2 regions of the Pectobacterium araliae genome follow, and region 1 is predicted to be linked to the other one. Evidence: predicted binding sites of a transcription regulator. Region 1 holds the regulator's gene; the other holds the start of a gene.

Region 1 (7,380 bases):
CCGCCTGTGTCTTTCTGGTCATCCGTTACTGTTGACTGAGCTTTTCTTACCGGAATCACCCGTTTATTACACACCAGGTGATGAAGGTTGGCAGGTAATTTGAGGAGATAAATCCTTGGAAAGAAGTGTTACCGCAGGGAAATGGCTGGCTTATTGTCGCTTGATGCGGATTGATAAACCGGTAGGTTCTCTGTTACTGCTGTGGCCGACGCTATGGGCGCTGTGGCTGGCGGGAGGAGGAACACCTGCACCGTGGACGCTCATTGTTTTTGTCGCAGGTGTTTTCCTTATGCGTGCGGCGGGTTGCGTCATTAATGATTATGCCGACAGGCATTTTGACGGCCATGTAAAACGTACGGCTTCTCGCCCCTTGCCCAGCGGTGAGGTGAGCGAGCAATCTGCCAAAGTTCTGTTTGTGGTGCTGGTCTTGTTGGCGTTTGGTCTGGTGTTGACGCTGAATAAGATGACTATCTTATTGTCTGTCGCCGGGCTGGCTCTGGCGTGGGTTTATCCGTTTATGAAACGGGTCAGCCATCTGCCTCAGTTCGTGCTGGGGGCGGCGTTTGGCTGGTCGATTCCGATGGCCTACGCTGCGGTCAGTGAAAGCTTGCCGGTGACCTGCTGGATGATGTTTTTGGCGTATATTTGCTGGACGGTGGCTTACGATACGCAATATGCGATGGTAGATCGTGATGACGACTTGAAGATCGGCGTGAAATCCACAGCGATCTTATTTGGCCGTTTTGACAATATCATCATCGGGTTATTGCAGTTCAGTATGCTGCTGTTGCTACTGGCTTTGGGAAGCATTACCGGACTGGCAATTCCCTACTACATTTCGCTGCTGGTAGCTGGCGCGATGTTTGTCTATCAGCAAATATTGACTGCCAGGCGTGAACGTGATGCTTGTTTCAAAGCATTCCACAATAATAAGTACGCGGGTATGGCGATATTTATTGGCGTGCTGTTTGGCTTGTAGAGCTTATCGTCAGAGACAAAAAAGCAGCGATTTCTCGCTGCTTTTTTTATGACGGAATGTCGGGTTCGTTTGTCATGCTAAACGTGTCCACGGCTTGATGGCGGCATGTTATCCGCCATTTCCCCGGCTTATTATTCCTGCTTTGCCTCTTACACCGTCTGGCTGTTTGTTTCCATTTCGGCAGATGAGCTGGCACTTTCGATAGTCAACTTAACTTCCGGGGTGATCAGATCGCCAAGGATGTTGTAGATTGCCACGATATCGCCTTGCGCCGCTTCTGCACTGTCGGTGATATATCCGGCTGTACGTAACGTCGCAACCAGCGTGGAGAACACCGCTTTATCGAAAAACTCCGGCGCATTAATTCCGTGCAGAACAGACAGACGCTGTGCCATATTCCGGCTTTCTTTCTCCAGCGTTCCTCGGTTAATTTCTGGATTTGCGCATAGCAAGGACAGCGTAATCGCATAACGTTGCAGCGTCTCGCGCACGCCAGCTGACAACAGTTGCAGCGTACGGATGCGTGGTGGATTAATGGCTAGCCCGCCGTCACGGCTACACAGTAACTGTTGTCGAATCAGTTCATTAGCCAAGGTTTCCAGCACACCTGGTAATTGGTCTTCGGAATAATGTAAGAACAATTCTGCTTGCAGCAGTGGATAGATGAGCGTGATTTGTTGCACGACGTCGGCAAGTGTAATCCGACGATGATGGATGACGATGCTGGCGATCAGCGACGGCAAGACCAACAGGTGCTGGATGTTATTGCGATAATACGTCATCAGAACGGCCTGCTCGCGCGGCAGAATGATGATGTCGCCAATACTGTCCTTCTCTACTTCAAACTTGTTCATGCCCAGCGCGTGTTCCAACAGTTCATCCGCTGTCTTCTTAGGCGCTGTAATATCTTTGTGGTAAGGAACCTGACGCAGCAGTTGCAGGTAGCAATCTAGCTGTTCATGCATTTGCTCGCGGGTCAGAGAACGCTGGCGCGATGCTAACAGGGCGGTGGAACATAGGTTCATTGCGTTCGCTGCCGCAGCATTATTGATGCGCACCATGATATCCATGGAGATATCCTGCACCGTCGGCGTTAGCCAGCTTGGGCGTTGCGCTTCAATCGGATCAATCGCGTCACGCCATTGCGGCACATGCTGGTTCAGATAGGTTGTCAGCGGAAGTGGTTCGCCGAAGTTCACATAGCCCTGACCCAGATTACGCAGCTTACGTAAGCCACGCACCATCTGCATAAAGCCTTCTTTTTCTTTCACCGCGCCGCGTAGCTCTTTCGCATAGGTACCGACTTCCATCACGTGTTCGTAACCGACATAAATCGGCACCAGCGTGATAGGGCGTGTACCGCCTCTGAGCATGGCTTGGATGGTCATCGCCAGCGTACCGGTTTTCGGCTCTAACAGACGACCCGTGCGCGAACGCCCGCCTTCCATGAAGTATTCAACGGAATAACCACGGGCAAATAGCTCGCCCAGGTATTCGCGGAAAATGGTGGAATAAAGTTTGTTACCTTTGAAGGTTCGGCGAATAAAGAACGCACCAAGACGGCGGAAGATCGGTCCCGCTGGCCAGAAATTAAGATTGATACCTGCGGCGATGTGCGGCGGCACTAAACCCTGATGGTACAAGACGTAGGACAGCAGCAGGTAATCCATATGGCTGCGGTGGCAGGGCACATAGACAATGCCATGACCATCCTGCGCCAGTTGCCGCACGCGTTCGGCGTTATGGACGTTAATCCCCTGATAAAGACGGTTCCACGTCCAACTCAAGACGCGATCTGACAGACGCACCGCTTCGTAGGAGAAGTCGGCAGCGATTTCTTCCATCAGCTCGATGGCATTTTGCTGCGCTTTCTCGTGGGAAATCTTCTTACTGCGTGCCTCATCGTCTACGGCTTTCTTGATCGCTTTGGAGTCCAGCAGCTTGTTAAATAGTTCCTGACGCACCGGCAAGCGTGGCCCAACTGCCGCCAAACGCTGGCGGGAGAAATGCATACGTGCGACACGCGCCAGTTTGTGGGCTATGGTTTTGTCAGTGCCGTGCTCGGTCGCCATATAGCGCAGCGACACCGGGCTGGAGAAGCGGACAAAGCTGTCGCGACCTAGCCACAGGACGGCGAAGAATTTCTCTATACCGTTGAGCAATCTCAGGTGTGGTGCGGCCTGAGAGTGGCCTTCCCGACCCGGGGAGCGCCCAAACATCACGGAAACCGGCACCATCTGTACGTCTAAATCTGGATTGGCACGATGCAGGTCCAGATAGTCGTGGAACAGTTTGACGGATTTCTGCTTGGGAACGTAATAGCGGAAGACGCGCGGCCCGTCATTAATAAAGACGTGGCTAGGAAGTTCGACGCCATTGAATTCGAACGATAACGAAGGATCGGATAGCCCCAATGCCAAGCATTTCGCACGTAGCGTCAAGAGATCCGCCTGAGAGTTATAAGGCAGAACATAGAGTATAGGACGTGAGGGATCTAACCCCAACTCGACCACTGGATCTGCGGGAATAACTTTGCTTTTTACCAGCAATTTCAGTGGTAGATTCAATAATTTATAGTAAATTTTACGCCAACCTGACATAACAACGTGGAGCCTCTTGTTAGCAATGCGCCGCAAGGATACCAGAAACTGCGCCGGAGATCTGTGGTGATGAGACAACGTAGGTGCGTTAAAATGCGAACTATTTTGCATAAATAGCGGAGGATAAATGAATAAAGCAACGGGGGTGACCCGGATTATTAAGGCAACCGGTTATTCCTTTAAGGGGCTGAAGCAGGCGTGGCAGCATGAGGCGGCATTTCGTCAGGAGACGATACTGACCCTGGTCGGCGTCATTATCGCGTGTTTACTGCCAGTTACGCTGGTCGAAAAACTGCTGCTGATCGGGTCTGTGGTATTGATTATGCTGTTTGAGTTGGCTAATAGCGCCATTGAAGCGGTTGTCGATCGCATTGGCCTCGAACATCACGAATTATCTGGTCGGGCGAAAGATATTGGGTCGGCCGCTGTCTTTGTGGCTATCTTGTTAGCCGTTGTTGTGTGGGGCAGTATCCTCTGGCAACATTTTGCCTGACGGCACGCATAAATGAGTAAAAGTCAGGGGCTTTACCGATATCTTCATTCCCAATTGTGCCTTACCTGTATATACTCACAGCAAGACTGTATAAACAACCAGGGGGCGGAATGAAAGTATTAACAGCAAGGCAGCAGCAGGTTTATGACCTGATCCGCGATCATATTGCGCAAACCGGAATGCCGCCAACACGGGCGGAAATTGCCCAACAATTGGGGTTCCGCTCTCCCAATGCGGCTGAAGAACATCTGAAAGCGCTGGCGCGTAAAGGCGTGATTGAAATTGTCTCGGGCGCTTCTCGTGGTATTCGTCTGCTGATGGAAGAAGAGACGGGGATTCCTCTGGTGGGGCGCGTGGCCGCAGGTGAACCGCTGCTGGCGCAGGAACATATCGAATGTCACTATCAGGTTGACCCTGCGATGTTCAAACCCAGCGCTGATTTCTTGCTGCGGGTGAGTGGGATGTCGATGAAAAACATTGGTATTATGGATGGCGATTTGCTGGCCGTACATAAAACCGAAGATGTGCGCAACGGTCAGATTGTGGTGGCGCGTATCGACGATGAAGTGACGGTGAAGCGCCTGAAGAAGCAGGGCAATACAGTGCACCTCCTCGCTGAAAATGAAGAGTTTGCCCCTATTATTGTCGATCTACGTCAGCAAAGCTTTTCGATAGAAGGTTTAGCGGTTGGCGTGATTCGTAACAGCGATTGGAGCTAACCGTTCACAGAGATGCACTGCTCGTCTGTCTGGGTCAGTGCATCATGTTCTGTATTCATCGTTTAGCGTGTTAATCTGCTCGTTGCATATATTTAGTTACATTTCGCGCGCGTTTTCTACGATCCTCATTACCCTCTGTTTCTTCACTGTTTTTTGCAGTGATTTTCTCTTTCCCAACGCCTGCTTTAGTCACAGATTCTTTGTTTTTCATGTTGAGTGAAATATTCGGCTATAATTTTTATCAAGGTGAGCATTTTTATCTTGATTGCTCGTTTGTCGATTGATCATTAGCCATCACATGTAGATAACCCGGTAATCAAGGCAGACAGTGGCGAAGAGCACCGTCATGGTTCACATAGCTATGATGCTGCTTATTGAATAAATCTATTTATCTGAAACTGACGCATAAGTCGGTAGTCACGATTTTTTATGCGCAATTCACCTAAGGTAGGGAGATTCTTATGAATAAAGACCAAGCCAGCGGTAACTGGAAACAGTTTAAAGGTAAAGCGAAAGAGCAATGGGGCAAATTAACGGATGACGATCTGACGGTCATCGAAGGTAAACGTGACCAACTTGTGGGGAGAATCCAAGAGCGTTACGGGTACGCAAAAGAAGCGGCAGAGAAAGAAGTGAAACTCTGGGAAGAGCACCACAAATATCACTGGTAGTGGACGTGATGCTTCTTCGCTGAAAGAGACGATAGCCTTCGGGGCTATCGTTTTTTAATTGGGACCGTATGGTCGTGATCGCAATGATCCGGCTGTTTGCATGATGCTACTTCCTGACAGTCACCACACAACCCATGTGCTTCCACCACGCTGTGACGCAGTGTAAATCCTGACTGCTGCGCCAGACTGCGTAGCGTTTCTTCTACACCTTCGGTTTGGCGTTCAGTGACTTGCCGACAGCGGTCGCAGATGAAAAGGGCAGACGTATGGCTGTGGTCTTCTATATGGTGGCACAACACGTAGCTGTTGTTTGATTCAACGCGATGAATAAAGCCCTGTTCCAGCAGAAAGTCCAGTGCGCGATACACCGTAGGCGGTTTGGCCTGAGGTTCAGTGAGTCGCAGAAGATCCAGCAGGTCATAAGCGCTGATCGCACCCGTTTGTTGTGCCATGAGGCGTAGAACCTCCAACCGCTGTGGTGTTAGACGCACAGCGCGCTGCTGACAAATCTGTTCAGCCTGGGCAAGAAGTTTGTCCTGTTTGGTTGAATCCATTGTCATATCACCTGACACATTGAGGAACAAGACGGATATCTTACCACGGCTGAATAAAAACGCCGAGCGAGTGGCGTTTTCCTGCGAAGACGATGGGAAGAGAAACTACACAACCAGATCGATGAGCAGTGCTCGCAACGGAGATTCTGCCTGTAGCGCCAACGTGTTTTCTTCCTTGATGAAGGCACCATCGCCGCAGTGTAATGCTTCACTGTGCTGATCGCCTTTCACCACCATTGAACCGTGAATCAACTGGAGATAGGCCTGATTTCCCTGTAGCACTATCGTGCTTTGTTCATTCGGCTGGAGATCGACATGGTGAATCCAGACCTGTTGACGCAGTTGCAGGCTTTCTTGTTCGCCTTCCGGTGACGCAAGCAAAGTATGAGGTGATGTATTGAGTCCCATGCGTTGCAGCGGGCTGTTCTCTCTGGTTTGGCAGGCGTTCAGCCATAATTGCAGGCGTGTCAACGGCTTGCTGGGGTTGGTATTATGTTCGCTGTAGCTAACGTTTGGTTGAGTGGCAAGCAACAACACATCGCCCGCTTTGGCCTGAATATGGCCGCCATTGCTGTTACGGTATTCTGCTTCCCCCTGAAGAATAATGTTCAGGATATCAACCCGTGGGTAAGTTCGCGGCTGGAATGATGCCCCCGGTGCCAGTACTTCCTGATTGAGCACACGGAGAGAAGCATAACCCAGCAACTGGGGGTCAAAATAGTGACCGAAAGAGAAGGTATAGCGTGCCTGCAACCAGCCATAATCGGCCTGGCCGCATTGCCCGGCTGCTCTTCGTGTGATCATAATTTTTATCCCCCAGAGAATTATTTCTTAAACCGATAGTAATTGTGTGGACGTTGGATTGTTAGCTAGTTAATCTGGTCAGTATATTCAAAATTCCTGAATGAGTACCAAGATGGCGAGAGAACGAGCATTGACGCTGGAAGCCTTGAGGGTGATGGATGCGATCGATCGTCGTGGCAGCTTTGCCGCTGCGGCAGACGAGTTGGGTAGGGTGCCTTCGGCACTGAGCTATACCATGCAGAAACTAGAAGAAGAATTAGATGTGGTGTTGTTCGATCGTTCCGGGCATCGAACTAAATTCACGAATGTCGGACGAATGTTGTTGGAACGTGGGCGTATTCTGCTGGAAGCCGCAGATAAACTCACCACGGATGCGGAAGCGCTGGCTCGCGGTTGGGAAACGCACCTGACGATTGTGACCGAAGCCCTGATTCCAACTCAGCGAATTTTTCCCTTGATCGATAAACTGGCGCTCAAAGCAAATACGCAGGTATCGATTCTGACTGAAGTGCTGGCAGGGGCGTGGGAACGTCTTGAACAAGGGCGTGCCGATATCGTGA
Region 2 (7,380 bases), 2.2 Mb from region 1:
ACCAAAAATATCAGCACGACAACCGCATTGAGCGGGCTTTTGTGCATCTTGAATCTGCTATTGCACGCATCGCAGCCAACAACATGGCAGATCCCGCACAAATTAAGGCACTCACTTATCTATTGAACAATCTGCGTGCTATTGATGCGCAATTAGCGACCATCGAATCCGAACAAGCCATTGAGCAAGAAAACAACCCAGAAAACACGCTGGCCGATGACAAAATCACGGGGTGGAGCGATATCCGGTTGCGCATTAGCCGCCACCTGACACCTCAGTCAGCGCTGTTTCGCCATGCCATTCGTATGTCCGTGCTGCTCTGTAGTGGCTACGCGTTGATTCAGGTTACAGGCTTACAACACGGTTATTGGATCCTGCTGACCAGTTTGTTCGTTTGTCAGCCTAACTATAATGCGACTCGACGGCGGCTGACGCTGAGGATTATCGGGACATTAACCGGTATTTTACTCGGCTTGCCTATCTTATACTTTGTTCCTTCGCTGGAAGGACAGTTGACGCTGATCGTCATTAGCGGCGTACTGTTTTTTGCCTTTCGCAACGTGCAATACGCACATGCGACCATGTTTATTACGCTACTTGTCCTACTTTGTTTCAACCTTTTGGGCGAGGGATTTGAAGTTGCGGTACCGCGTATTTTTGATACCTTGTTGGGGTGCGCCATCGCATGGGCTGCCGTGAGCTTTATCTGGCCAGATTGGCGTTTCCGCGGCCTGCCTATCGTCATCAATAAGACACTAGACGCCAACTGCCGCTATCTTGATGCAATTATGGTTCAATATCATCAGGGAAAAGATAATAGCCTGCCCTACCGCATTGCCCGCCGAGATGCGCATAACTGCGATGCTGAACTGGCATCCGTTGTGTCGAATATGTCTTCAGAGCCTCATGCGACCAGAAGCAAGCTGGACGGAGCATTCCGCTTCATGTGCCTGAATCATACGTTGCTAAGCTATATTTCGACGCTCGGCGCACACCGAGGGAAAATTACTTCATCGGAAACGCTGCAATTTCTGGATGATACCGTGTGTCATGTTGATGACGCGCTGCACTGTCGAGAAGAGGACAGCCTACGAATCAATCAGGGATTGAAAACTATTGCCACCAGCATTCAATCCCTTTCACTTGAGTCAGACAGTAAAGAATCATTAATTATTCAGCAGATCGGCCTGCTGATCGGCCTTTTACCTGAACTCATACAGCTAAAAAATGACATGATCTCCCAGTAAAACAGGGACGCTTTCTTAGTGTTTTGGCCCTTTGGAAACGGCATTGTTTTTATACCACTCTAAAAGCTCATTACGAACACCGCGGGGAAGCGCAGCCTGATGCGTACCACAAATTGCGCCAGCAAGCGCTAATAACACGTTCACGCTTAAATTAGCGCGCACCTTTCGCAACTCAAGATAGCTATTTTTCGCACCATAATGCTGTAATTCATCAATATTCTTTATCCCCGCTTTCCACAGCAACCTTTCAATGTCGTGGTTAAGATTAGGGAGATCTTTTAAACGCCCGCTCATGCATTTGAGAGCCAAATCATGCTGCGCACCTGCCAATGCCAGTCGAGCAAAATATAATAGCTGTAGAGGTTCTTGCCATAATACTTCATCGACAAGGAAGTAGTTCAGCGGTAGTGGCATACCGCGTTTGGTATAAATCAGATGCGGCATATCGCGCTGCTGAAAATATTTTTCATCTTTTTTACTGGCGCGAAGATAAAGCTCCCCTTCCGACACCAATCCAAAAATCGTTTTATTTGCTGCGATGCTATAGCCACCAAATTGGGAACGCGATGTGATATCCCCTAAAGACGAAAAAGAATGCTGAGATTGCAAAATCCTTTTTTTGCATAATTGCTTCATTGCTATAATCCTTAGTATTGAAATAATCTCTTCCTGAACGGTTAAAATATTCGTAGCAGGAACAACTAATTAACCACACCCCCGAGGTGGCTTCAAACAGTAAATGTGTTTACTGTCTCTTGCATAAAGAATATGCGAAGCGCTTTCAAAAAATCAGGTTGATTTTCGCGCACACAGCAGCTACTGTATATTCATACAGTAACACTATGGGTAGAACTCCTTATGCGTACGCAATCAATCAGATCTCACAACGTTCAGTCATCATCGTTTTCTGCCAATCAACACACAGTAGGATCTTCGGTGGCCACAGGCGGTATTATCAGCGAAGTCGTGTACAACGCCGATCAACCCATAGTCACACACCTACTATTGCCGCTCTTACAGCAGCTAGGCACACAGTCTCGTTGGTTGCTATGGCTCTCTCCTCAGCAAAAATTGAGTCGCCCCTGGGTACAGCAATCTGGATTGCCGCTGGATAAAATAGTACAGCTCAACCATATCAACCCCTTGTTTACCGTTGATGCCATGGAGAGAGCGTTACTGACAGGGAATTACAGCGCCGTTTTGTGCTGGTTGCCGCACGAATTAACGGAAGAGGAGAAGGTTCGGTTACGGGACGCTGCACAGGTGGGGAATACATACGGCTTTATTATGCGGCCAGAAAGTGCCAATGGGGACGCCTATAGACTGTTTCCTAGCCTTAAAATTCATTCGACATTGTATCATTAAGTAAATTAAGATTTTTCTCAGCTCAATTACGTCATATGTCCAATGGATCGCCGCAAAGCGGTATTCTGCGGGCTTTTTGGTTATATTTAATACAAACAAAAGACGTTAGATCTGTCAAAACCATCTACTATTTGTTAGCAAGTGTGTATGATTCGTGCGTTTTTCCTATGACGTAAGTCACATCATACTTGTAACTTTCTCATCACGTTGTAGACTTTAACTCGCTGGAGTTGCTCTTTTATAACGTCAGTTGACTGACAGTGAGTCATAAATAAGGGCAAAGTCTCCAACCAAAGGATTTTAACCAAAGGTTTATTAGCCCTCCAGGTTAATTGCCGATTTGGATGATAATGAGGCGTAAAATGAAAAAAACAGCTATCGCAGTTGCAGTGGCACTGGCTAGCTTCGCGACCGTCGCGCAAGCAGCTCCTAAAGACAATACCTGGTACACCGGTGGTAAACTGGGCGTGTCTCAATTCCACGATACTGGTTTCTACGGAAATGGTTACACTGGTGTAAACAACAACCCAATCAAAAGCAAGTTAGGCGCTGGTGCATTTGTTGGTTATCAAGCCAACCCGTACCTGGGCTTTGAACTGGGCTACGACTGGCTAGGCCGTCTGAAGTATGCTGGTTCTGCTAATAACGGCACTGACAGCGCAAGCTTCAAAGCACAGGGCATCCAACTGGCAGCTAAACTGAGCTACCCAGTTGCACCTGAGCTGGACGTTTATACCCGTCTGGGTGGTCTGGTATGGCGTACTGACAGCCACGCGGCTATCAACGGTGGCGATGTCAACAACAACGACACTGGCGTTTCCCCGCTGGCAGCAATCGGTGTTGAATATGCGATCGACAAAAACTGGGCTACCCGTGTTGACTACCAATGGGTAAGCAACATTGGTGATGCTGGTACCGTTGGTGCCCGTCCAGACAACCTGCTGATAAGCGTTGGCCTGTCTTATCGCTTCGGCCAAGATGACCGTGTTGCACCGGTTGTTGCCCCAGCTCCAGCACCCGCTCCAGTTGTTGAAACCAAGCGTTTCACTCTGAAATCTGACGTCCTGTTCAACTTCAACAAAGCAACACTGAAATCAGAAGGCCAACAATCACTGGATCAGCTGTACACCCAGTTGAGCTCTCTGGATCCGAAAGACGGTTCTGTTGTTGTTCTGGGCTTCACTGACCGTTTAGGTTCAGAGCAATACAACCAAGCTCTGTCTGAAAAACGTGCTCAGAGCGTAGTGGATTACCTGATTTCTAAAGGTATCCCTGCGAATAAAGTCTCTGCTCGTGGCTTGGGTAAATCTCAACCAGTTACTGGTTCTACCTGTGACAACGTGAAACCTCGTGCTGCGCTGATCGACTGCCTGGCACCGGATCGTCGCGTAGAGATCGAAGTTAAAGGCATCAAAGACGTTGTAACTCAGCCTCAGGCTTAAGTTATTAACGAAAAAAAACCTCGCTTCGGCGAGGTTTTTTTATGCCTGTTTTTCGGCAAGATAAATGACAAATACCAATCATTTTTCGCCTTCATTCAGAATAGCTTTAAGATCCTGCTTGAGCAGCGACATCTGGCTGGCATATTTCTCTTTATGCTCGGCATCTTCAATTAACTGCACAATCGTTTCTGACAAGGTGATCCCACGCCTCTGAGCGAGAGCCGCAAGACGCTGCCATACCAAATATTCCAAATCGATTGATTTCTTGCGCGTATGTTGGTGTTCCGCATTAAAATGGCGCTTACGCCGTGCGCGGATCGTTTGCTTCATTCGATTTTCTAAGGTGGGGTTCATACATTGCGCAATCCACTCCAACACTTTCACTGGCTGGTTTTCCATTTTAAGCAATGCCTGCACTGCATCATCCGCCGCACTTTGCTCCAGAAAACGCGTAACCGCTTCTCCCTCGCGATGTTTTTTCACCAGGTATTTCCATTTCCATCCGCACTCAAGATTTTCTAGTTGTTGATATTTCATATTAAATTCTTCAGTGACCGCGTAACGTTGCTTCCAGCATAACAGTTTTCCCTGATTTTAGCCGCTTTCTGGCGGTTTTCTCGTGGCTTTTAAGACGATTAGCCAAACAGGTTCTGATCTTCGACGAGTGAAAGATGACGGAGAGATGACTCTCCTTATGTGCAGTCCGTATTATTCTTGTATAATCACGCTTTTCCTTTAGACGATTACATTGATACTTTGACCAGTAACCGACTCTCATGGCAGCACTTACTGCCCAATAATACGCCTTATCAAACGCTATTCACCCAGGCAGCTCAGCTTGCTCCTGCTGAATTTTCCGCTATTCAGTCGCGTCTGGCAGACAGTCTGACGCTCTTTTGCCACCCTCGTTCCCCTTCTCGCTTTATGCTGTTAAAAGCGCAAGAGAACGATGAATATATGGCATTGGTCGCCCGTGCGCTGAGCGCCATCAGGCCAGACTCCGGGGCGATACATGGCAGTAAATATATCATTGAGGGTCGTCATATCCGGGTCGAACCCGCCACACAGTCTGCGGATAATTTTGCTGCCCAGCAGCTCTGTGGCTATCAGGAATGGATTGAACCTGAGCAACTCTTCGGCTGTCTGCGCAATTTTCACGATGAAATCACACTGCATCCAGGGTTGATTCATCAGGTTAATGGGGGGACGTTGATCCTGTCCGCCAGAGCACTGCTGGCTCAGCCGTTAATGTGGCTGCGTCTGAAGCAGATTATGGCTGAGGGAATCTATCGTTGGCTATCGCCAGACGAGCGTAAACCACTTCCCGTTGATGTCCCACCGATGCCACTTGATATTCGTCTGATTATTCTCGGGGATCGGGAAAGCCTGGCGGACATTCATGATATGGAGCCGGAATTAGGCGAACACGCCATTTACGGTGAGTTCGAGTCGCAACTACAGTTGATTGAAACCGATGACATGGCGCGCTGGTGTACTTACATCAATGCATTATGCAGCGAAAATCAACTGCCGCTACTGGATGCAGATGCCTGGCCAGCCTTCGTAAACAGTGCGGTACGTTACAGCGGCGATCAGGGTAATTTGCCATTATGCCCACGCTGGCTAATCAGCCAGTTAAAATATGCGTCGCTATACGCCAGAGACGGTCAGATCACAGAACAGGCGTTGGTCGACGCGATTGCCGCACGCCAATGGCGTGAAGGCTATCTTCGTGAGCGCATGCAGGATGAAATAGAACTCGGCCAGATCCTGATCGAAACGGAAGGCGACGTTGTTGGTCAGGTTAACGGGCTTTCCGTATTAGAATTCCCTGGCTATCCCGTTGCTTTTGGCGAACCGACACGTATCACTTGTGTCGTTCATGCCGGCGACGGTGAGTTCACTGATGTCGAACGCAAAGCTGAACTTGCTGGCAATTTACACGCTAAGGGCATGATGATCATGCAGGCGTTCCTGATTACCGAACTGGAACTTGATCAACAGCTTCCTTTTTCAGCCTCCATGGTCTTCGAGCAATCGTACAGCGAAGTTGATGGTGACAGCGCCTCACTGGCAGAACTGTGCGCGCTGATTAGTGCTTTGTCCTTGCGACCAATCAATCAGCAGTTCGCCGTCACCGGTTCCGTCGATCAATTTGGTCGCGTACAGCCAATTGGCGGCGTGAATGAGAAAATCGAAGGGTTCTTTGAGGTTTGTCAGCGTCGTGGACTAACGGGAACTCAGGGCGTGATTTTACCTGCGGCTAACCTACGTCACCTCTGTTTACAGGAGGATGTGGTTGAGGCGGTACGTGAAGGAAAATTCCACTTGTTCCCAGTAGAAACCGCACCGGAAGCGGTGTCATTACTGACCAATTTTGCTTATGACGATGAGCAGCAGCCCAATCTGTTAGCGGCGATTCGTGAACGCATTGGACAACTTTTACCGCAGGAGCGTAGACGCTTTCCTTGGTTTTTTCGTTAACCCAACTGGTTCAACCAGACGCAACAGACTTGCCCAGCGTACAGGTGTACGCTAACCTGCGTCCTTCATTAAAACAAGGCTTACAGAGACCATGGTAGATAAACGCGAATCCTATACAAAAGAAGACCTCCTTGCCTCCAGTCGTGGTGAGCTGTTCGGCCCCCAAGGCCCTCAGTTGCCCGCCCCTAACATGCTAATGATGGACCGCGTCGTTAAAATGACCGAAGACGGCGGTAAATACGGCAAAGGCTATGTGGAAGCCGAATTGGATATCACGCCTGACCAGTGGTTCTTCGGTTGCCATTTCATTGGCGATCCAGTGATGCCGGGCTGCCTTGGTCTGGATGCCATGTGGCAGCTCGTCGGCTTCTATCTGGGCTGGTTGGGTGGCGAAGGCAAAGGCCGCGCACTCGGCGTGGGTGAAGTCAAATTCACTGGGCAAGTTCTGCCAACGGCTAAGAAAGTCACTTATCGCATTCACTTCAAACGCGTGATCAATCGCCGTTTGGTAATGGGTATTGCTGATGGTGAAGTGCTGGTTGATGGTCAACAGATCTATACTGCTGACGAACTGAAAGTCGGTCTGTTCAAAGACACCAGCGCTTTCTAAGCACCAGATAGCACTGCGGGCGAAGATTTTCGCCCGCTTTATCCGTATCCGTTTATTTCTCCGATGTTATCTCACCGCAGCTTAAACTCTCAGCCCCATCATATTGGGCTTTTAAGTTCATTGGTGATCGACTGGCGCACATCTTGCGGTATCTTCAGCGCTGTCGCTAACGCATCCAGATAGCTTTTTTCCATGAAGTGATCAACATCAATGACCGCGCAGCTGAGGAAAT

Evidence for each region. Region 1 encodes LexA, which represses DNA repair genes until DNA is damaged. Its sites were predicted from a motif close to TNCTGTATGTACATACAGNA; they were not measured.
Region 2: sulA (SOS-induced cell division inhibitor SulA) is a predicted target of LexA. The motif match lies at 2,065-2,084, and genes of this name have one in related genera.

Annotation. Positions count from the first base shown of each region.
Region 1 covers NZ_AP028908.1:3,847,274-3,854,653, reverse strand. Annotated here, with positions in the region: gene ubiC (chorismate lyase) at 1-103, shown strand, start outside; gene ubiA (4-hydroxybenzoate octaprenyltransferase) at 116-979, shown strand; gene plsB (glycerol-3-phosphate 1-O-acyltransferase PlsB) at 1,129-3,579, opposite strand; gene AACH44_RS17510 (diacylglycerol kinase) at 3,707-4,072, shown strand; gene lexA (transcriptional repressor LexA) at 4,183-4,791, shown strand; gene AACH44_RS17500 (hypothetical protein) at 4,862-5,002, opposite strand; gene AACH44_RS17495 (CsbD family protein) at 5,253-5,462, shown strand; gene zur (zinc uptake transcriptional repressor Zur) at 5,507-6,016, opposite strand; gene AACH44_RS17485 (pirin family protein) at 6,122-6,820, opposite strand; gene AACH44_RS17480 (LysR family transcriptional regulator) at 6,933-7,380, shown strand, end outside.
Region 2 covers NZ_AP028908.1:1,678,138-1,685,517, reverse strand. Annotated here, with positions in the region: gene yccS (YccS family putative transporter) at 1-1,247, shown strand, start outside; gene AACH44_RS07560 (TfoX/Sxy family DNA transformation protein) at 1,263-1,883, opposite strand; gene sulA (SOS-induced cell division inhibitor SulA) at 2,106-2,612, shown strand; gene ompA (porin OmpA) at 2,975-4,054, shown strand; gene matP (macrodomain Ter protein MatP) at 4,133-4,591, opposite strand; gene AACH44_RS07540 (Lon protease family protein) at 4,769-6,538, shown strand; gene fabA (bifunctional 3-hydroxydecanoyl-ACP dehydratase/trans-2-decenoyl-ACP isomerase) at 6,630-7,148, shown strand; gene AACH44_RS07530 (tellurite resistance TerB family protein) at 7,247-7,380, opposite strand, start outside.